Regions from separate parts of the Parerythrobacter aurantius genome, predicted to be linked through region 2. Evidence: predicted binding sites of a transcription regulator. Region 2 holds the regulator's gene; each other region holds the start of a gene.
What was found. Region 2 encodes LexA, which represses DNA repair genes until DNA is damaged. Its sites were predicted from a motif close to GTTCCNCNCTTGTTCT; they were not measured.

Region 1 (7,489 bases), 260 kb from region 2:
CAGGTAGCGCCGCAGGCGTTGGTCGAAGAGGGAACGTTCCGCGTCCCCGAGCGCCGCCGCAGCGCGAGCGGCGGGGCCGATGCGCGCAAAATACCCCATCGCGTCAGCGACGGGATCGGGTCCGGAACCCACAACGAATGCGAAATCGACCGGATCGATGCAAATGGCGCCCCAGCCGGCCTCTGCCAGCAATTGCTGCACGCGGACGGCATCGGCAAAGGCGAAGGGTCCTGGTACAGCGGGGTCGCCGGCGGCAATGGGCGCGCCGCCGGGGAGCAAAGCGACAACATCACTCGCCCATGGGTTCTCGGCGGGGCTGCGGAAACACGAGAACACCAGTCGGCATCCCGGGCCACCGACCTGCGCCAAATGCGCAAAGGCAGCCGCGGGTTGGTCGAAAAACATCACACCATGTCGCGAAATCACGAGATCGGCGTGCCAACCGGCGCGGTCCCAAGTGGCCGCATCCCCGCATTCGAAGGCTACGTTGGGGAGCTGGGCGCCGCGTTGCCTTGCTCTCTCGACAAGAGCCTCGCTGACATCGAGCCCGATGATTTCGGCCGACGGATTGCCGCGTGCGAGCGCCAACGATAGTTCGCCGGCGCCACACCCCACGTCGAGCGCGCGCCCTATCGGCGCAGCACCCGCTATGGCGAGGAGCCTTTCGGTCAGTGCGGCGAAGCTGCGGTCGGTCCGGATCCATTCGCTGGCCCAGGTATCGCCTACCTGTCCCTGCCATGCTGCCTTGTCGGTCATGCTCGAGCTCACTCCTCAGGCACCGGGTTAGCGCTGTACCCGCCGGCTGCAAGATAGCGAAGGAGGCAATACGCGGAAAAGCCGGCACGGATAAGGGTCTATCCGTGCCGGCTTTCCATGTGGGCGGGTGCGTACGAAGCAGCGGCACCCCTTGAGAGGCGAGTCTCAGTCCTCCGCGTCAGGACCGGCCATCATCCCCCCGGCGACCTCCTCGGTTTTGCCGCGAATGGCGGCTTCGAGCTTGTCGCAAATTTCGGGATTGTCCTTCAGGAACTGCTTGGCGTTCTCGCGGCCCTGGCCAATCCTGATGCTGTCGTAGCTGAACCAGCTACCGGACTTTTCGACCACGCCGGCCTTGACGCCCAGATCGAGGATTTCACCGATCTTCGAGATGCCTTCGCCATACATGATGTCGAATTCGACCTGCTTGAACGGCGGAGCGACCTTGTTCTTGACCACTTTCACGCGGGTGGTGTTACCGACCACCTCGTCACGGTCCTTGATCTGGCCGGTGCGGCGGATGTCGAGCCGGACCGACGCGTAGAACTTGAGCGCATTGCCGCCGGTCGTGGTCTCCGGATTGCCGTACATCACTCCGATCTTCATGCGCAGCTGGTTGATGAAGATCACCATGCACTTCGAACGGTTGATCGAGCCGGTCAGCTTGCGCAACGACTGGCTCATCAGGCGAGCCTGAAGTCCGACATGGCTGTCGCCCATCTCGCCCTCGATTTCCGCACGCGGCACCAGTGCCGCCACGGAGTCGACCACCAGCACGTCGATCGCGTTGGAACGGACAAGCGTATCGGTAATCTCGAGCGCCTGTTCGCCGGTATCCGGCTGCGACACGATCAGCTCGTCGATGTCGACGCCGAGCCTCTTGGCATAGACAGGATCGAGAGCATGTTCGGCATCCACGAATGCCGCAGTGCCCCCATTCCTCTGCGCTTCGGCAATCACATGCAGTGCCAGCGTGGTCTTGCCCGAGCTTTCCGGCCCATAGACCTCGATCACGCGGCCTTTGGGCAAGCCACCGATGCCGAGAGCGATGTCGAGCCCCAATGAGCCCGTGGAAATCGCCTCGACATTCATCGCTTCCTTGGAGCCCAGCTTCATCGCCGACCCCTTGCCGAAAGCGCGGTCGATCTGGGCGAGTGCTGCGTCAAGCGCCTTCTGACGGTCCACGTTGGATTCCTTGTCTACCAGTTTGAGTTCCGCCGCCATGTCACACACCTCCGTCAGTTGCCACCGGCACCGATCTGCCTTTCAACTGTTGAAGCGTGTACCGCATTTGTTCCAAGAGAACAAGTGAGGAACAAGAAGTTTTTTCTCAGGATGCTGGCGTCACCCGCGGGCGCGCCTCTGCCAGCGGATTTCCTGCGTCGATCCGGGCAGTACCTCGACGTCGATGTAGTAGCTGCCGTCCTTGACCTTGGGGACCGAACGCGTTCCGCGGATTTGCTCTGTCGCCTCTGCTCCGAGATAGACCCGCACCATGACCGGGTTGCTGCGCGCATTGGCCAGCCGTGCGCCCAGCGTTCGCCACACGCCCGGTTTCGCCGCCGAGCCCGAAATCTCGCGCCCGCACGCGGCCCGAACCAGCTCGCTCTTGCCGAGGTCAATCTCGACATCCTGTCCCTTGGCGTAATCCCGCAACCAGTCTTCGGCGAGCAGCAAGTCGCCACGCGCGGAGGGCTCGAATACCGAAATGCCCCCGGTCGGCAATGCCACTCCAAGGCCGTGTTTTTCGTCATTTTTCGTTTCGAGGATCATACCGGTGGGCGACAAAAGCCAATCCGGCTGCGCCAGCGACAGCATGTCGCTGTGTTCTGCGAGACAATATGCCGCATAGAGCAAGGTGCCCTCGACCGAGTCCTTGTTGAGGAAAGCAACCTGCTTCAGCCCCTTTGCGTTGACTGTCACGGGCGCGGGCACACGGTAAAGCTTCAAGTCGCCGAGCTGTTCTTCGCGGGCTTCCATGACGGCCGGTGGAGGCGGCGGCGGAGCGGGCGCCAAAGCTGCAACGCGGGATCCGGTCACGACGATGGCCCCGTCTTCCATGGCCTTCATCATCTCGATGTCGTAGCCATAGAGTTCGGTTGGTGGGTAGTACGGGACAGGCGAACCGGCGGCCGTGCTGCCGAAAGGAAAGCAGGCAAGCCGGAGAGGCTTTCCCTGCGGCGGTTCCGACATGGCGTCGAAATCGCTGACCACGCTCAGTCGGCCGGCCACTGCCATAAGCTCGGCGTCGGCAAAGCTCTGTCCGTTGTCGTTGAGGAGGGTAAGCCAGCTCAACAGCCCGAATTTCACCTTTCCCCGGGCCTGCTCTTCCAGGAATGTGCCGACGTAATGCGCCTGCCAGTCGAACCCGGAGGCAAGGTAGGTCAGAGTTACCGTGTAGGTACCGCCCTGGGGGCTGTTGGTGTCGAGCGAGAACACCGGTTGCGCGCTCAATCCGCCGGGAATCGAGGAGAAAGTCAGCTTTTCCGGCAGGCCGGAGCACCGCACCGCCTCGAACCCGCCGCTCGTTTGGAGCACGAGACCGCCATCGGCCCGGGTGCGAACGACAGCTTCCTCGGTCTTCGCTTCGCCCGACCCCGGGTTCAGCCGCGTGATCTTGACCCGGTTGCCGAGCGTTCCGTCCACCAGTGCTGCGGGGCTCAGGAGATCGGCATTGCGGTTTTTTTCGATCGTTCCACCTGGAAGCCCGGTCACGATTGCGGTCACGGCGACCATGCCCTCGGCAACGCCGGTAAAACGGATCGTCGATTCGCCCGGGGGCAGCTGCACCTCGCGGGTTTCGCTTATCATCGCGAAACCTTGCGGAAACTGGGTCTGCATCGGATCGCCCTCGCCCCGGTTGGGGTCGCGATAGACCGTCACGGCGACGCGTTGTGCCACCGAAGCTTCGACAACGTCCCGCGCGGCAAGCGGGGCCGACGGGAGCGATACTGCACCGGAAAGCAAAAGGATGGCGATGCCCCGCATCACCTCTCTCTTCAGTACCGTGTTTCGTAAGTGACCCGGATGACCCGCTCGCCTTCGGCCGGGACGGGTACTACCCACTTCCTGCTATCCCAGTTGAGCTGCTGGCCGGGAATATCTTCGCTGACGATGCGGTAATCGTCGCTCCACCAGCCGCGCATGAGGTTGGTGGCGGTCAGGTCCACCTCTACCGCGCTGGCCTTCGCGTTGGTCAGCGTATAGCGCATCGTTGTGCGGTAGAACCGCTTGGGCCGCTCGACATCGACCACTTCCTGCACCTCGCCTTTCCTGATGACGCGGTACCGCTCGGTCTTTTCCCATTCGGTCGAGGTTATCTCCTCGCGCTTCTCGACCTCGGCCTTAACGAAGATGTCGAATGCATCGCCGGTGGAAAGCGTCAGCTCGCTGCCCATCGGCGTGTGGCCGATGTAGTTCTCGCCGATGAACTGGGGCGAACCCTGGCTGTCGCGCTGGTAAAACCGCACCGTGCCTGCGGGGAGCGCGTCACCCAGTCCCCCTTCGCGGCTCGACGAAAATGAGATCGCGGTGGAAACGTTGACCGGCGACTGGTCGGTCTGCATCCAGTTGACCGTGCGCGCGTAAATCTTGCGCGCGCGTACCGCCTGCACGTCGAGGAAACTCACCTGCTTTGTCTGGTTGTTCGCGATCGTCGTCCGCCCGGCGATCGGATAAAGGTAAAAATCGCCGAGCTGCTCCCGGTCGGCGGCTTCGGTTCCGGCCCTGGTCATGCCGGGCGCGAAAGCACGGCTGGAGTATCCGCCTTGCCCTGGGCTGCCCGCTACCAGCAAGGTGTCCGCCTGAGTGAAGGTCGTACCGGTGGAATTGGTCAGCGTGACCCAGCCCTGCATGTCGATAGTGCCCCGCCCTTCGTCGTAAAGCGCAACGTAGTCGGCGCTCCAGCCCAGGCCGGCCGTGAGATAACGTATCTGTGCGGGCCGCGTACCGCCGCGGGTGGAATCGACATTGACCGACAATGTCGGGCGCGCCCGCAGATTGGGTGGCACACGGTCGAACACGACACGGACAGGTAGCCCGTCATCGCGCAACACCTCTATCCTGTCGCCGATCCTGATCACCACGCCGCCCGTCGTGGACAAGACTTCCGCCCGCTCGCGCGTTTCCGCGCCCGTCGCCGGATTGGTGCGAACGAGTGTTACGGTCTGCCCGACGGCCTTCTCCATCATCTTCTGCGGGGTCAACAGGTCGAAGTCGAAGTTCTGCTCTATGATGGTGGTATCGGCTGCATTGAAGCTGAGCGTTTCGGGCCGGATACGGGCCGAGACATCGGGGAACTCTATCCTGCTTCGCCCCGATCCGATCGGCAGCGGACGCACGTCCTGCACCAGGGCGATATCGTTGTTGTAAATGGTGACGGCGACATCGCCTTGTGCAGTCTCCTCGGTGGACGACTGGGCAACTGCGGCCGAGGCGAGCGCCAGTACGGCGGCACCGGTCAAGCTGAGCGGAAATTTCATCGGGCCCTCCCCTTCAAGACCATCGCCTGTCCAACCTTGCGGATTTACCGCGAGTGAATGAGACTGTGTATCATTCTGTTATCGTGCCTGCGCCATGACCTCGCCGACCTTTTCCGAAATCTGTTGCACGCTGAAAGGTTTGGCAAGGAAATGCATGTTTTCCATGTCGATATCCTTGCGTAACTGCTCTTCGGCATAGCCGGACATGAAGAGGAACGGCATTTCCGGTGCGACAGAGCGGATGGCACGCGCCATGGCAGGCCCGTCCATTCCGGGCATCACGACATCCGAAACGACGAGGTCGAAGGTCCCTCCATTGGCGATGGCGGCCAATCCTTCCTCTCCGTCCGCACAGGCGGTGACAGTGTAGCCCGCACGCGCCAGTGCGCGTTCCGCGACCGCCCGGACCATATCCTCATCCTCGACCAGCAGCACGCGTCCCCCGCCCGACCAGCTTCGCGACGGCGTCTGGTTGTCCTGCTTCCTCGCCTCGGCAACGACCTCGCCGTGGTGGACGGGAAGATAGATGGTGAACCGCGCACCTGTAGTGCGCCCGTCGGTTCCGGCGATATTGTCGGCGAAGATGAAACCGCCCGACTGCTTGACGATACCGTATACGGTGGAAAGGCCCAGCCCGGTGCCCTTGCCCTGCTCCTTTGTCGTAAAGAACGGCTCGAAGATCTTGGGCAGCACGTCGTCGGGGATTCCCCCGCCGGTATCCTGCACGATCAGCGCGGTATAGTCCCCTGCCGGAAGGATATCGGACCCCATCGAGCGGACGTCGCGCGCGGCCACCCGCCGGGTCGCCATCGACAGCTTGCCCTTGCCCTTGCCGGATGCCTGGATCGCATCGCGGGCATTGACGACAAGGTTCACGATGACCTGTTCCAGCTGCCGCGGATCCGCCCTGACCGCGCCCAGGTCGCGATCGTGACGCACGGTAAATTCGATCTTCTCGCCGACCAGCCGCTTCAGCAACTGGTGCACTTCGCTCACCACGTCGGGCAATTGAAGCACTTCCGGCCGCAGGGTCTGCTGGCGGCTGAAGGCGAGCAGCTGGCGCGTGAGGCTTGCGGCGCGATTGGAATTGGCAAGGATCTGCTGGATGTCGTCGTAATCGCTGTCGCCGGGCGTATGCCGCAGCAACATGAGGTCGCAATAGCCGATGATCGCGGTGAGGACGTTGTTGAAGTCGTGTGCGACCCCGCCGGCGAGCTGGCCGACGGCCTGCATCTTCGTCGCTTGCGCAACCTGCCGCTTTAGCCGTGTTTCTTCCGTGCTGTCGGCAAGGCTAAGCAGTACCGCCGCATCGCCAAGGCCGCGAACGCCTGCAAGACCGAGCGAGACCGGTTCTTCCGGGCTGGCACGGAACCGCACCGCCATGTCGCCGCTCGTCACCGGCCCCTTCGCGTAACGCCTGACAGCGTCGGCCAGAGCCCCCTTGTCGTCCTTGACCGCAAGATCGCTCGGGTATTGCGGCAGCCCCTGCCCTTCCCGGCCGACGGCCCGGAGAAAGGCCTTGTTGGCGAAGAGGAAGCGCCCGTCGCGGTCGGTCATCGCCAGCCCCAGCGGCAATGCCCCGACCAGCGCTTCCAGCTGGAGCGTCGCGTTGCCCTTCACCGCCGCAGCATCGTCCTGACCGCCAAGGGCAGTACCGGGTTCCAGCAGCAACATCAGGGACAGTGCCTCGTCGGCGGCAGCGCCCTTTTCCTCGGCAGGATCATTGAGCGGGACATGGACCAAGCCATGCGGGGCGCCACGCTTGCCTTCGCGGGCGAAATAGATGCGATCGTACTCGTCGCTGCGGAGCTGCGCGGCGAACTCCTGCCCTGCCAGCGTCGCCTTGCGATCCCCGGAGGCGCGCTCGGCGAAGCCCGGAGCCGCCGCACGGATGATCCCGTCCGGTCCGACGATCGCCGCCTCGATCCCGGCCCGCGACAGGACCGCGCCAAGGTCGCCAGCGATCTGCCGTGCATAGCCTTCCGCCGCATCTTCCATTGCCAGCGACTGCAATCGCCAGACAAGATAGTCGTCTCCCCGACCGGCCCGTTCGGCTTCGACACGCCAGGCGCGCTGCCCGTCGCCGCTGCGGATACGCTCGGCCATGGCGCCGCCGTCCCGCCAGGCTTCGCGGGCGATCCTCGTCAACGTCTCCAGCGACGGGCCGTCCACCTGCAGGTTGGGCGGGGCCTTCGAGGTGCCGAACTGGTCGGCGAATAGCCCGCTGGCGCAGACGAGCCGGTTGGCCCGGT
Region 2 (7,489 bases):
GACGGTCCCTCGCGCACGATCCGCAACGGGGTGGGGATCGACCGCAAGGGCCGTGCCCATTTCGTCATCAGCGAAGGCGCGATCAGCTTCGGCAAGCTGGCGCGGTTCTTCCGCGATGTCGCCGATACGCCCAACGCGCTCTATCTCGACGGGTCGGTATCGAGCCTGTGGGACCCTGCCAACGACCGGATGGACAGCCGTGCGCCCATAGGACCGATGATCGTCGTGGAGAAAAAATGATGCCGCTGACCTACGAACGCACCCTCTATCCCGAGATCGAACCCTATGCGAGCGGGATGCTCGACGTCGGCGACGGGCATTCGATCTACTGGGAACGGGTCGGCACGCCGGGGACCAAGCCGGCGGTGATGCTGCACGGCGGCCCCGGCGCGGGCTGCAACCCCAACCACCGGCGGCAGTGGGATCCGGCCCGCTACGACGTGCTGCTGTTCGACCAGCGCGGCTGCGGCCGCTCGACCCCCTTCGCCAGCCTCGAGAACAACACCACCTGGGACCTCGTTGCCGACATGGAGCGCCTGCGCGAAATGTGCGGCTTCGAAAAATGGCAAGTGTTCGGCGGCAGCTGGGGCTCGACCCTCGCCCTCGCCTATTCGCAGACCCACCCCGAACGCGTCAGCGAGATAATCCTGCGCGGGATATTCCTGTGCGAGCAAGCGGAACTCGACTGGCTGGTCAAGTATGGCGCCAGCGAACTCTTCCCCGAAGAATGGGACCGCTTCACCGCCCATGTCGCGGGGCTGGAGGGCGACGACATGACCGCGATCTACAGCCGCCTGCTCGACGATGCCGATCCGGAAGTGCGCCGCGCCGCCGCCAGCGCCTGGAACCGCTGGGAAGGCGTCACCTGCACACTGCTGCCGCAGGAGGATACGGTCGACCACATGGCCGATGGCGACAACGCCGTCGCCACGGCCCGGATCGAGACGCATTACTTCCTCAACTACGCGTGGCTCGAGCCGGGCCAGTTGCTGCGCGATGTGCACCGCCTGAAGGGCATCCCGGGCGTCATCGTCCAGGGCCGCCACGATTGCTGCACCCCGCCCGCCGCCGCCTGGGCGCTAAAGAAAGCCTGGCCCGACGTGGACCTCCAGATTGTCCCCGACGGAGGTCATCTGTTCACGGAACCGGGTATCACCGACGGGCTGGTACGGGCGACGGACGCGTTTGCCGGGAACACCGCATGATCCTCGTCATCGACAATTACGACAGTTTCACCTTCAACCTGGTCCACTATTTGATGGAACTGGGCGCGGATGTGCGTGTCGAGCGCAACGATGCCATCAGTGCCGGGCAGGCGGTGTCGAGCGGAGCGAAGGGCATCCTGATCTCGCCCGGCCCCTGCACGCCGAACGAGGCCGGGATCAGCCTCGAACTGGTCGCTGCCTGTGCCGACAAGGCGCTGCCTTTGCTCGGCGTATGCCTCGGGCACCAGGCGATCGGGCAGTTTTTCGGCGGCAAGGTGGTGCGCGGCGGACTGATGCACGGCAAGACATCGCCGGTGACGCATGACGGCACGGGCGTCTTCGCCGGCCTGCCCAGCCCCTTCACCGCCACCCGCTATCACTCGCTGATCGTCGAGGGCATTCCTGATTGCCTCGCGGTCAATGCGACGAGCGACGACGGCCACGTCCAGGGCTTCCGCCACACCGAGCTGCCGATCCACGGGGTCCAGTTCCACCCCGAAAGTATCGCGACCGAGCACGGGCACGACCTGCTCGCAAATTACCTGCGCCTGTGCGGGATCGAAGTGCCCGCAAAGAACGGGATGCCCGCATGAAGCACCTCCCGCTCGCCGTCCCGCATATGAGCGAGGCCGAGGCCGAAGAAGTCTTCGGCTGGATCCTCGACGGCGATGCGAGTGACGAGGAAATCGCCCGCTTCCTCCTCGCCATGACCGAACGCAGCGAAACGGCGGACGAGATTGCCGGGGCCGCCCGCGCCCTGCGCGCGCGCTACATCCCCGTGGCCGGACCGGATGACGCGATCGACGTCTGCGGCACCGGGGGCGACGGGCATCACACGCTCAATGTCTCGACCGCCGTCGGGCTGGTCGTCGCCGCCTGCGGCGTGCCGGTCGCGCGCCACGGCAACCGCGCCATTTCCTCGCTCTCGGGCGTGGCCGATACGCTCGAAGTGCTGGGGCTCGACATGGCGGCGGCCGGGCGCACGGCGGAAAAGACGCTGGCCGAAATCGGCATCTGCTTCCTCTTCGCGCCCAACCATCACCCCGCGATGGTCCGCATCCAGCCGATCCGCAAGGCGCTCGGCCGGCGCACGATCTTCAACCTGATGGGGCCGCTCTCCAACCCGGTCGGCGTGAGGCGCCAGCTTATCGGTATCGCCCGGCCCGGCTATGTCTCGATCTACGGCGATGCGGCGGCGCGGCTGGGGACGGACCGCACCTTTATCGTCTCTGGCGACGAGGGGCTCGACGAGCTCAGCCTCGCCGGCGGCAATGAAATGGCCGACGTTACCGGGCACGAGTTCGCCATGCGCCGGGTCGATGCTGCCACTGCCGGTCTGGACCACGCACCTTTGGAAGCCATACGCGGCGGCGATCCGGCGCATAATGCCAAGGCCTTGGCTGCGCTGCTGGACGGCGAGCACAGCGCCTATCGCGAGACCGTAAAGTTCAACACGGCGGCGGCGCTGGTGGTTGCGGGGCGCACTGCCGACTGGGCCGAAGGCGCCGCGATGGCCGCCGAGGCGCTCGACAATGGCAAGGCGAAGGCGCTGCTGGCGCGCTGGATCGAGATGGCGAAGTGAACAAGCTCGAAGAAATCTGCGCTGGGAAATACGCGGAAGTGACTGCGCGCAAGGCGGTGCTCCCGCCCGCCGAACTCGCCGACCGTATTACGGCCCAAAAAGCCCCGCGCGGGTTCGAGGCGGCGCTGCGGGCAAAGGCGGCTGATGGCTTCGCCCTTATCGCGGAAATCAAGAAAGCTTCGCCTTCCAAGGGTCTGATCCGGAAAGACTTCCAACCTTCCAACCACGCCCGTGCCTACGAGGCCGGCGGCGCGGCCTGCCTCTCTGTCCTGACAGACGAGGACTGGTTCCAGGGCCACGCCGACTATCTGGTCGCCGCACGCGGGGCCTGCACCCTGCCCGTCTTGCGCAAGGATTTCATGGTCGATCCGTGGCAATGCGCCGAAGCGCGCAGCATGGGTGCAGATGCGATCCTGATCATCGTCGCCGCGCTCTCCGACGCGCAGATGCAGGAGATCGAGGCCGCCGCGCGCGAATACGGCATGGATGTGCTGGTCGAAGTCCATGACGAGGCCGAGATGGAACGCGCCCACGCGCTGCAATCGCGGCTGATCGGGGTGAACAACCGCGACCTCAGGACCTTCACCACCGATCTCGCCACCACCGAACGCCTCGCACCGCTTGCACCGGCGGGCACCTTGCTGGTGGGCGAAAGCGGCATCAACAGCCATGCCGACTGCCAGCGGTTGGCCGCGGCGGGCGTGCGGACGTTCCTCGTCGGGGAAAGCCTGATGCGGCAGGATGACGTCGAGGCGGCGACGCGGGCCCTGTTGCAGGGCTAGGCGGGGCCTTGCGCGCCCTGCAGCCCGTTGGACCGCGCCGGGCTATGGACGGCTGGCCACAAGGACTGTCCTACTGCGACCGAACCTGCCAAGAAGCGGGGATGATGCTGCAACAGCCCCGCCCCGTAGCGCCGCTTGTTTCCAGGCAATCGGATGGCCGCGACTTTTTTTGCTCCAGGACAGTGTAACATGTGTAACACGCGACGGTATTTCAACGGGTTAGCGGAGGGCTCTCAGTGACCCGACTGACCCATCTCGACGAGGCCGGCGCAGCGCATATGGTCGATGTCGGCGGCAAGGCGGAAACGCAGCGCATGGCCCGCGCGGGCGGAGTGATCCGGATGAGTAACGAAGCACTGGCCGCGATCAAGGCCGGGGACGCGCCTAAGGGTGACGTGCTCTCCGCCGCACGCATTGCCGGAATCATGGCGGCCAAGAAGACCGCCGAATTGATCCCGCTGTGCCATCCTCTCGCACTGACCTCGGTCGAAGTGGCGTTTGACTATGTCGAAGGCGGCATCGCAGTCAGCGCGACTGCCTCGCTGACGGGCAAGACCGGGGTGGAAATGGAAGCAATGACAGCGGCTTCCGTGGCACTCCTCACGATCTATGACATGGCCAAGGCGCTGGACAAGGGCATGGTCATCGACGGTGTTCGCCTGCTGAAAAAGCGCGGCGGCAAATCGGGGCACTGGCTGGCGGAATGATCCGGGCGATGCTCTCTGTCGAGGAAGCGCAGTTTCAGATGCTGGCGCTGCTCGCGCCGATGCCGGTCGAAGAGCTGCCAGTCGAGCACGCTATCGGTCGCTATCTGGCACAACCGCTGAAAGCCAGGCGGACCCAGCCCCCGGCCGATCTTTCGGCGATGGACGGCTATGCCGTGGCCGGCCCGGGACCGTGGCAAAAGCTCGGCGAAAGCCGCTGCGGCGAGCCCTTCGGCGGCACGATTGCGCCCGGCGAGTGCGTGCGGATCTCGACTGGCGCGATCCTGCCCGAAGGCGCGGACCGGATCCTGATTCAGGAGGAGGCCGAGGTTGTGGGTGTTCAGGTCACTGCGACCGAGGAGCCACCGCTCGGCAAGCACATCCGACGCAGGGGTTTCGAGTTCGCTCCGGGCGACCACCTCCTCCCTGCCGGAACCCGCATTGGCCCCGCGCAAATGGCGCTTATCCGCTCTGCCGGACACGCCGAGATATCCGTCCATCGCAAGCCCTGCGTCGCCATCTTTGATAGCGGTGACGAGTTAGCCACCGACCCAACCACTTGCGCGCTGCACCAAATCCCTGCCAGCAATGGCGCGATGCTCGGAGCGCTTGCGGCGAGCTTGCCGTGCTCCATCACCCAAAGCGCTCCCCTGCCCGACCGGCTGGATGCGATCATCGCTGCCCTGGAGGCCCATGCTGATGCCGACTTGCTGATCCTGACCGGCGGTGCCTCGGTTGGCGACCACGACCTCGCCAAACCTGCGCTAGAGGCGGTCGGGGCCGAAATTGGCTTCTGGAAGGTCGCCATGCGACCGGGCAAGCCGCTGTTGGTGGCGCGGTGGGGGCAGCAACTGATCCTGGGCCTTCCAGGCAATCCCGTCTCGGCCTTCGTCACAGGCTTCCTGTTCATGCTGCCCGCCCTGCGGCGTTTGCTCGGAGCGAATGACTGTCTGCCGCTACCGATCATGCTCCCGCTTGCCGAGGACTGCCCGGAAGGCGGCGCGCGACGTGAGTTCCTGCGTGGTTCGCTCCACGCGACAGGCGTCGTCCCTGCTCTCCAGCGGGATAGCAGCGCTTTGCTCACCCTCGCCCGATCGGACGTGCTGATCGACCGCCCGGCGAACACTCCCCCGACCAAAGCGGGAACGCCTGTTCCGTGCTACCTGTTGGAAAATCCCTGAATTGCTTGACTTGGCGAATCGCGTTGCCTAATTGTTCCGCATTCGTTCGCATCGGCGCACGGAAATGGAACAGGCTACAGGGAGCCAAAGGACATGCTGACCGCAAAGCAGCACGAACTGATCCGCTTCATCCAGCAGAAGCTGGAGGAAACGGGAATTTCCCCCTCGTTCGAGGAGATGAAGGAAGCGCTTGACCTCAAGAGCAAGTCGGGTGTCCACCGGCTGATTTCCGCGCTCGAGGAACGCGGTTTCATCCGCCGCCTGCCCAACCGCGCCCGCGCGCTGGAAGTGCTCAAGCAACCCGAGGATGCGGTAGGTGGCGGCAAGCCTGCCAAGGATGTCGTCACCCGCATGGCCGCACCAAAGGCCGCACCGCAGCCCGCCAACGATATCATCGAGATTCCGCTTCACGGCAGGATCGCCGCCGGCGTCCCGATCGAGGCGCTCGAGGGGCAGACATCGATGCCGGTGCCTGCCGCACTGCTCGGCCCGGGCGATCACTATGCCCTGGAAGTGTCCGGCGACTCGATGATCGAGGCCGGGATTTTCGATGGCGACTATGCCCTCGTGCGCAGCACCAGCACCGCCCGGGACGGCGAAATCGTGGTGGCGCTGGTCAACAATGAGGAAGCGACGCTCAAATACCTGCGCCGCGAGAACGGCAAGATCGTGCTCGATCCGGCCAATGGCGCATACGCGCCGCAAGTGTACGAGCCGCACCAGGTCGAGGTGCAGGGCAAGCTCGCCGGGCTCCTGCGCCGCTATCATTGAGTTTCTGAGTTACCCCGAGGGGAGCGGTCCTGTCCCCGCAGCGAGGCTCGCCCGCCTCACCGCCGCTCCCCCACTTTCTCCTGCACTGCTTCAGGTTCGCGTCGCCTGTAGGAACGCGGCTCTTCCGGCTTCCACCAGCCATGTTGCCCCTCGGCCTGCGCCACGCTCGTAAAACGCCCGTCTTCCAGGAACAGCGCTAGCCCGCCCGACTGGCCGAGGAACTTGCGATCAACCTTGAGCCAGCCGGGCCGGCACGATCGCGGCAGCCAACGATCGGCAATCACGATATCCGCCCGCTCGCATGCGGCCGCCAGTGCCCGCTCCTCGATCCGCTCGCGGCTGCGCGCCATGAGGACATGGTGCTGTCGCCCTGCCCGCTCGAGCGAAATGACACAGAAATCGCGACTGCACTCTGCGCCCGGCCAGTCGTCGATCGCGACCGGCTCGCCCCTGATCCCGGCCAGTTCCAGCAGGTTGTCCCTGGCATAGTCCGAACGCGCCTCGCGCAGGGTGATCAACCGGCCGTCCTCGACAATGCCGACATGCCGACCGTCGCCCGACACCAGCACGTCCGGCGTGGGGGTCAAGGACAGCATCACTGCTCCTAAGGCAGCGGGAAGCAGGCCCCACAGCCGCGTTCGCCCGCGCCACAGGGCCAGCCACAGCCCGCCCGCAACGAACAGCGCCAGCGTCCCCGCCCCCATTTGCGGCATCAAGCGAACCGCGCCCGGCTGCTCTGACACGAGATGCGCGATACCCAGCAGCAGGTCGAGCGATTGCCCCGCCAGCCACCAGAACGGAGCGCCCGCCCCGACGAGATCGAACGTGAGCGCCAGCGCAATCAACGGCATCGAGGCGAACGTCACAAGCGGGATCGCCACCACATTGGCGAGCGCGCCATAAATCCCTGCCCTGTGGAAATGGAACAGCACGATCGGCATCAGCGCGATTTCGATCACCAGCCCCGTCAGCAGCAGTATGGCAAATCGCCGCCCGACGCGGGCGGAAACGCCCTCTTCCCGCGCGGCAAGGAAACGCTGGACGGGTGCGGCATTGTGCAGGGCGACGATCGCCAGCACGGCGCAGAACGACATCTGGAAGCTCGGGCCAATGAGCGATTCGGGCCACAGCAACAGGACGAAGCCGGCCGCCACCGCCACCATGCGCAGCGACAGGGGCTCTCGCCCGAGTGCCAGTGCGATGAGAACCAGCACTGCGGCCGCGCAGCTCCGTACCGTGGGAACTTCGGCCCCGGTCAGCAGCG
Region 3 (7,489 bases), 740 kb from region 2:
GCGCGGGCCTGTTCTGCTGCTTGCGTCGGTGCTGGTCCTGACAGCTACGCTTGCCGTCCGGGCCGCTGCGCGCGACGCGCCCGCACCAAGCGATGCGATAATCCTCGGCGATGAGAGCCCTGCGCGCCTTTCCCAGTTCGGCTTTTTTGCCGACGGTACGAGGCAGCTTCCGGCGGAGCACGTGCTGCCTTACCGGCTGAACATGCCGCTCTATTCGGACGGGGCAGACAAGCTGCGCTTCCTGTATATTCCGCCGGGAGGAAAAATCGCCGCAGAAGGCGATGGTCTTCTGAAATTCCCGGTCGGTAGCGCGCTGATCAAGACATTCGCCTTCGGCGAGGGGGCAGCGCGCCGCCTGATCGAGACCCGCGTGTTGCTCCATCGGTCAAATGGCTGGGTGGCCTTGCCCTATCGCTGGAACGCGGAGCAGACGGACGCGGTACTGGCGCTCGCCGGCGGACGGGTCGAGATCGAAACCGCGGCGGACGAGACGATCTCCTACCGCATTCCCAACAAGAACCAGTGCAAGGAATGCCACGGCCTCGACGGTGCGGTCGTGCCGATCGGGCCCAAGGCCCGCAATCTCGACCGCGACTGGCTGGCCCGGCTCGGCCTTGCGCCTGCGGGGGCCGACAGCCTGCCCGTGTGGGAAGAACGGGCCGGCGCCGATGCGGCAAAGGCGGCGCGGGCCTATCTCGACGTCAACTGTGCGCATTGCCACCGCCCGGGTGCCGCAGCTTCCAATTCCGGACTGGACCTGCGCTGGGAACAGGACGATCCGGTCAGACTGGGAGTGCTTAAGCGCCCGGTCGCAGCAGGGCGCGGTTCGGGCGGGTTCGATTTCGACATCGATCCGGGCCATCCCGAACGGTCGATCCTGACTTACCGCATGGGCAGCAGGGAGCCGGGCGTCGCCATGCCGGAACTCGGCAAATCGACCGTCGACGCAGACGGCTTGGCGCTGATCGAACGCTGGATAAGGGAAATGGAATACAAGTGAAGAAACTGGCCAAGATCCTCGGCGCAATTGTCGCCCTGCTTCTCATCGCATTCCTCGCCTTGCGGGTACCGGATACGGACGGTGCGGCGATGCGCGCGAAGTACGGTGCGCCGCCGTCGCAGTTCGTGAAGCTGGCCAACGGCATCACGGTCCACCTGCGGGACGAGGGGCCGCGCGATGCGCCGGCCATCATCCTGCTGCACGGCTCCAATGCCGATCTCCACACCTGGCAGCCCTGGGTCGACAGGCTGAAGGATCGCTACCGGGTCATCCGCTATGACCAGCGGGGCCACGGCCTGACCGGCAATGTCACTGGCGGTTACGACGCCGATGCGTTTGCGGCCGATGCGCTCGCGGTCGCCGACACGCTCGGGCTCGACAAATTCGTGCTCGCCGGCAACTCCATGGGCGGGGCCAATGCCGCCCGTTTCGCAATGCTTCATCCCGATCGCCTGTCCGGGCTGGTACTGGTCGATGCCGGGGGCGCGCCGGTCAAGCGCGAGGGCGGCGGCAATCTTGCCTTCACTGTCCTGCGCATGCCGGTCATCGGCAGTGTCGCCAGCCAGATGATGCAGCGGCCCCTGGTCGAGCGGAGCCTGCGCCAGAGCGTCGCCAACCAGTCTGTGGTGACGCCCGAAACGATCGACCGCTACTGGGAACTCGCCCGCTACCCCGGCAACCGCGAAGCGACGCGCGAGCGTTTCTCCCTGCCGTGGACCTCATTCACGGCAGAGCAGGTGCGCGCGATCACTGTCCCGACGCTGGTGATGTGGGGCGAGGAAGACAGCCTGATACCCTTTGCTGCGGCCGGGTGGTTCATGCAGCAGCTGCCCGATGCGAAGCTCGTCTCCTATCCCGGAATAGGCCACATCCCGATGGAGGAGGCACCCGATCGCAGCGCCGAAGACCTCCGGTCGTGGCTTGAGGCGACGCTGGCCGCCCCGTCCACGACCGAAGCGGTGGACTGATCGGTAGCGGGCTTGCCTTGGACGGCCGGGCCGCTACCGTTACCGCCTGACTGGCCGCTGCGAGCGGCGTTATCTTTCGGGGGCTCATTACCTTGCGCACGCTTGGCATTATCGGCGGAATGAGCTGGGTTTCGACCCGCATGTACTACGAAACGCTCAACAAGCTGGTGCAACGGCGTGTGGCACCGATGGCGAGCGCACCGCTGCTGATCGAAAGCCTCGATTTCTGCCAGCTCTACGGGCTGCTCGAAGCGAGCGACTGGAGCCGGGCCGAAGAGGTGCTGAAGGGTTCGGCGCAGCGGCTGGAAGCGGCAGGGGCCGAAGCGCTCGTGATCGCGGCCAATTCGATGCACCGCGTCTACGACGGGGTTGCCGCTTCCGTCGGCGTCCCGATCCTGCATATCGCCGATTGCATGGGCGACCGGATGGCCGCGGCTGCCGTCGGGCCCGCGGCGCTCATCGGCACGCGCAACGTCATGACCGAGAACTTCTATCGCCAGCGGCTGGTGGCCAAGGGCATCGACCTGGTGCCGCCCGACATGGGCTCGGTCGATGAAACCGATCGCATCATCTACGACAAATTGATGAAGGGCCAGGCCAGTCGGAGTGCGGAACGCTATTTCAAGACCATGATCACGCGCATGGAGCAGGATGGCGTAACCGCAGTCGCGCTGGCTTGTACCGAGCTCAATCTCGTGGTCGATGCGGGGGCCAACGTGCTGCCGATTTTCGACAGCAGCCGCATCCACTGCGAAGCAGCGATCGACTGGATGTGCGCCGGATAAAATAAGTTTGGCGGCTTTCCCGTAATTTCGATGCTTAATGTGTCGATTACGCGAAATTAGGCACTTGCAAAGGGCTGGCTTGCTGTCACTCTGCCGACCTCAAAAATCCTTTTGAGGGGGATCGTCACCAATGAAAATCCGAGTCGCAGGTCGCATTGCGGCCATCGGCGCAGCCCTGTTGGGTGCAGCGCTTGTTTCCAGCCCTGCCGCAGCGCAGAAAATCGAAAACAGCTATATTTGCGTGTTCAAGAAGGACGCGGTGGCCAAGAGCGCGGTTGGCCGCAAGGCCGGCGAACTGGCCCGCGGCAACGGGGGCTCGGTGAAGAGCGTCTACAGCAACGCTATCCGCGGCTTTTCCGCCAATATATCGGCCCAGGGTGCTGCCCGGATCGCCGCGAACAATCCGAACATCGCCTTCTGCGAACAGGACCAGCTGATGTCCACCCAGCAGAAGGGCAAGCCCGGCGGTGGCGGCACGACTCCTCCGCCGCAGAGCATTCCCTGGGGCATCACCCGCGTGGGCGGCGGGACGCAGGCTGCTGCCGGTCGCGCCATAGTGATCGATACCGGCGTCGACTTCGACCATCCGGATCTCAATGTGAACACCGCTCTGGCCGCGAATTTCACCAGCGACACCAGCGGTGACGACCTCAACGGCCATGGCACCCATGTCGCGGGCACCATCGCTGCCATCAACAACGGGTTCGGCGTCGTCGGCGTCGCCCCGGGCACGCAGGTCATTCCGGTCAAGGTCCTCAACCGGAGAGGTTCGGGTTCGAACTCGGGCGTGATCGCGGGTATCGACTATGCCGCCAGCATCGCCCAGAGCGGCGATGTCGCCAATATGTCGCTCGGCGGCGGATTCAGCCAAGCGCTCAACGATGCGGTGATCGCCGCTGCGGGCACGGGTCTCAAGTTCGCGCTTGCGGCCGGTAACGAAAGCACCAGCGCCACCACCAAGTCGCCGGCATCGGCCAATGGGAATGGCATTTTCACCATCTCCTCCTTCGCCAATGGCGATATCTGGTCGAGCTTCTCGAACTTCGGCAACCCGCCGGTCGATTTCGCCGAGCCGGGCTCGTCGATCTTCTCGACCTACAAGGGTGGCGGCTACGCCACCCTGTCGGGCACCTCGATGGCATCGCCGCACGCGGCCGGCCTGCTGCTGCTCGGCGCGATCCGCGGCAGCGGCACAGTTTCGGGCGATCCGGACGGCAATGCCGACACCATCGGCGTTCGCTGATCGCCTGATCGATTGAACTATCAAGGCAAGGCCGCGTGTCCACGGCGATGCGCGGCCTTTCCTTTGCCACTTCGCCATGTTGCCCGATTGTTCCCGTTGTCGGCCCGTCGGCGGCCCAATAGAGCGGTGCCATGCCGCGCTCCCCGTTAGCAACCGATCCCGCCCATAGCCGGGGGCGCGAGTTCGCCCATAATGCGAGCGAGACGCGCGGACCGCGCAGCGCCTTCCAGCGCGACCGCGACCGGATCATCCATTCCATCGCTTTCCGCCGCCTCAAGTCCAAGACGCAGGTCTTCGTCGCGCCCGATGGCGACCATTACCGCACGCGCCTGACCCACAGCCTGGAAGTGGCGCAGATCGGGCGGGTGATCGCCCGCTCGCTGGGCCTCGACGAAGACCTGACCGAAGCCCTGTGCCTGGCCCATGACATCGGCCATCCGCCGTTCGGCCACGCGGGCGAAGATGCCCTGCACCAGGCCAGCGTGCGGCATGGTGGGTTCGACCACAACGCCCAGACGCTGCGCACGCTCATGCGCCTGGAATGTCCCTATCCCGCCCACGATGGCCTCAACCTCAGCTGGGAACTGCTCGAGGGGCTGGCAAAGCACAACGGACCTGTGGCGACGCCGCATCCGGCGCTGGCGGAGCTCGACAGCGACTATCCGCTCGACCTGCCGCGCTGGTCGTCGCTGGAGGCGCAGGTCGCCGCGGTGGCGGACGACATCGCCTATGACAATCACGATATCGACGACGGGCTGCGGGCCGGTTTCCTGCAGCTCGACGATTTGCTGACGATCGACTTGGTGGCGGATGGCTGGCGCGCGGTCGAACGGCAGTATCCGGGGGTCGAGCGTTCGCGCCTGCTGCGGGAACTGGTGCGCAACCAGATCGGCCTGATGGTCAACGATGTCATCCGGCATACGGAAGCCTCGACGAAGGGGCTGTCGGGTCCGGAGGAGGTCCGCAGTGCAGGACAGATGCTGGCCGGGTTCTCGCCCGGGATGCAGGAGCGCGAACGGCGGCTCAAGGCGTTCATGTACGAACGGCTGTACTACCACGAGGAGCAGGTCCAGGCGGCCGAGCGGGCGCGGGATGTCGTTGCCCGGCTCTATGCAGCTTACGAACAGGAGCCCGGCCTGATGGGCGAGCGCTGGGCCCATGCCCTGCCGGAGGACCAGGAAGCCCGGTCGCGGCACATCGTCGATTACATCGCCGGCATGACCGACCGGTTCGCCGTGAACCAGTGCCAGCAGATCTACGGCATGGTGCCGCCAGGGCTGAGCAATGTCTGATCCGCGACGAGCGCCCGCCTGCAGGATGGATTTGCCCGGCATTGCGCCCTAAGGCCGCGGCAGGACAGGCAGGAACAACAAGAGGACGCATGCCCGCACCAACGCGCATTGCCATCGTCGGCGCTACCGGACTGATAGGCCAGGCTATCCTGCGGCTGGCCGTGGGGCGCGAGGATCTGCGGCTCGTCGCCATCGGCAGGCGCGAGGTGCCCTTGCCTTCGGGGGCGCGGATGGAAGCCTTCGTCGCGGACCCGGACAAATGGGGCGAAGTGCTGGAGGCGGTGAAGCCGGATGCCCTCGTATGTTCGCTCGGCACGACATGGGCCAAGGCCGGCAAGGACGAAGACGCGTTTCGCGCCGTCGATCAACGGCTGGTGGTTGATACGGCCCGCGCCGCGCAGGCGACAGCGGTGAAGCGGATGGTCACGGTCAGCTCGATCGGGGCTGACGCGCATTCCCGTAACTTCTATCTGAGCGTCAAAGGGCAGGCGGAGGCCGAACTCGGCAAGATCGGGTTCGAGCGTCTCGATATTCTCCGCCCGGGACTGCTGGTCGGCGAAAGGACATCGGACCGCCGCCTCGGCGAGCGCCTGGGCATTCTTGCCAGCCCTTTCACGAACCTGCTGCTCCACGGCCAATACCGCAAGTACCGCTCGATTTCGGCCAAAACGGTCGGCGGAGCCGCCCTCGCGCTGTCCCTGAGAAAGGCTCGCGGGCGCTACGTGCACGACAATGATGCCATCGCCCGTGCAGCAGCAGGATTGCGGCAGCCGGCGGACGCGGACTAGGAAAACCAGCCATGTGGGATACTCTGTTTTCGGTCGTCAACATCGTCGCCCTTATTGCCTGGGCGATGCTGTTGCTGCTCCCTCGCACCGAACTGGTTCTTGCAGCCGTGCTGTATCTTGGCGTCGGATTGCTGTGCCTGGTGTATGCCGTCTGTCTCGCCGGGATACTGGGTGGGGTGTTCGACCCGGTCGGCCCATCGGGAAGCGGCATGGATTTCACGACGATCGCCGGCGTCCAGTCCATTTTCGGCTCGCAAGGCGGGACCACGGTCGGATGGACCCACTATCTCGCCTTCGACCTCTTTGTCGGTATCTGGATTGCAAGGGACGCAGACCAGAAAGGGGTCGGCCGCGCATGGCAGGCCCTGTTCCTCGTCCCGACCTTCCTGGCAGGGCCGGTCGGACTGCTCATATGGCTACTGGTGCGCGAGCGCTATCGGGGCCCGCGCACCAGCGAATCGCCGTTACGGAAATTCCGCCGTTAGGTGATGCGGTCGCCGGCTTCGCCCACCGATTCGATGTCGTTGCCGAGGCCCTTGACCGTGTTGCAGGCGGTGGTCGCCAGCGACATCGCGACGATGCCGAGGGCGAGTGCGATCTTCTTCGTCATCTCAACTCTCCTGTTTGGAATTGCTTGCCGTTCAAACGAGCGCCGAGGTTTCCCGTTCCTGTACGGCGGCATTGCGTTTCAGCCGATGCTCCCGCCATGCGACGAGTAGCCCTGCACCCATGATGAGCGGAGCGCCCAGCCACAGGGTAGATGGCGGCAGGACCCCGAAAATGGCCCATCCGTAAGCGACTGCCCAGAGCAGGGACGAGTAGTCGATGACGATGATGGTGGCAGCCGATCCGAAGCGCAGCGAGTTGGTGAGGGCAATCTGGGCCAAAGCGCCGCTCAGCGCCATGGCGATGATGGTGAGCCAGGTTGCCGGATCGTGCGCCTTGATCACGAAGGGAAGGGCAAGCGCCAGGGGCGGGACGGTGAGCGCGGTGAACCAGAAGACGATGGCATAGGGCGTCTCGGTCTTGTTGAGATCCTGGATCTGGAACGAGATGAGCGCGACCATGAAGGCTGCCACCAGGCCGACCATCACGCCCCATAGGTTGACGTCGCCGCCGCTTCCCGGCTGCATCACGATCAGCACGCCGGCAAAGCCGAGCGCCACGGCGCTCCAGCGATAGATGCCGATCCTTTCCCGGAACAGGACCAGCGCCAGCAACACGGCGAACATCGGCGTCGTGAAGCTGAGCGTGGTTGCTTCTGCGAGGGGCAGCATCATCACGGCGCCATAAACGCAGAACATACCGGTGATGCCGTAGATCGCGCGCCTGGCATGGGCCCCGAACCGCTTTGTGCGCAACTCGCCCAGCTTTCCCAGGGCCGCCATCAGGCCGCCGATCACCAGCATGGTG

Region 1: recA (recombinase RecA) is a predicted target of LexA. The motif match lies at 2,058-2,073, and genes of this name have one in related genera.
Region 3: WAB17_RS01110 (deoxyguanosinetriphosphate triphosphohydrolase) is a predicted target of LexA. The motif match lies at 4,075-4,090, and genes of this name have one in related genera.

The regions. Positions count from the first base shown of each region.
Region 1 covers NZ_CP147985.1:2,088,352-2,095,840, reverse strand. Annotated here, with positions in the region: gene WAB17_RS10490 (class I SAM-dependent methyltransferase) at 1-756, opposite strand, end outside; gene recA (recombinase RecA) at 922-1,980, opposite strand; gene WAB17_RS10480 (DUF4139 domain-containing protein) at 2,101-3,744, opposite strand; gene WAB17_RS10475 (DUF4139 domain-containing protein) at 3,756-5,237, opposite strand; gene WAB17_RS10470 (response regulator) at 5,316-7,489, opposite strand, start outside.
Region 2 covers NZ_CP147985.1:2,345,589-2,353,077, reverse strand. Annotated here, with positions in the region: gene WAB17_RS11710 (phosphodiester glycosidase family protein) at 1-240, shown strand, start outside; gene pip (prolyl aminopeptidase) at 240-1,205, shown strand; gene WAB17_RS11700 (anthranilate synthase component II) at 1,202-1,798, shown strand; gene trpD (anthranilate phosphoribosyltransferase) at 1,795-2,787, shown strand; gene trpC (indole-3-glycerol phosphate synthase TrpC) at 2,784-3,569, shown strand; gene moaC (cyclic pyranopterin monophosphate synthase MoaC) at 3,806-4,276, shown strand; gene WAB17_RS11680 (molybdopterin molybdotransferase MoeA) at 4,273-5,454, shown strand; gene lexA (transcriptional repressor LexA) at 5,548-6,225, shown strand; gene WAB17_RS11670 (ComEC/Rec2 family competence protein) at 6,282-7,489, opposite strand, start outside.
Region 3 covers NZ_CP147985.1:207,032-214,520, reverse strand. Annotated here, with positions in the region: gene WAB17_RS01130 (SO2930 family diheme c-type cytochrome) at 1-1,000, shown strand, start outside; gene WAB17_RS01125 (alpha/beta fold hydrolase) at 997-1,968, shown strand; gene WAB17_RS01120 (aspartate/glutamate racemase family protein) at 2,061-2,753, shown strand; gene WAB17_RS01115 (S8 family serine peptidase) at 2,884-3,996, shown strand; gene WAB17_RS01110 (deoxyguanosinetriphosphate triphosphohydrolase) at 4,128-5,288, shown strand; gene WAB17_RS01105 (NAD(P)H-binding protein) at 5,378-6,076, shown strand; gene WAB17_RS01100 (ABA4-like family protein) at 6,088-6,561, shown strand; gene WAB17_RS01095 (entericidin A/B family lipoprotein) at 6,558-6,686, opposite strand; gene WAB17_RS01090 (DMT family transporter) at 6,718-7,489, opposite strand, start outside.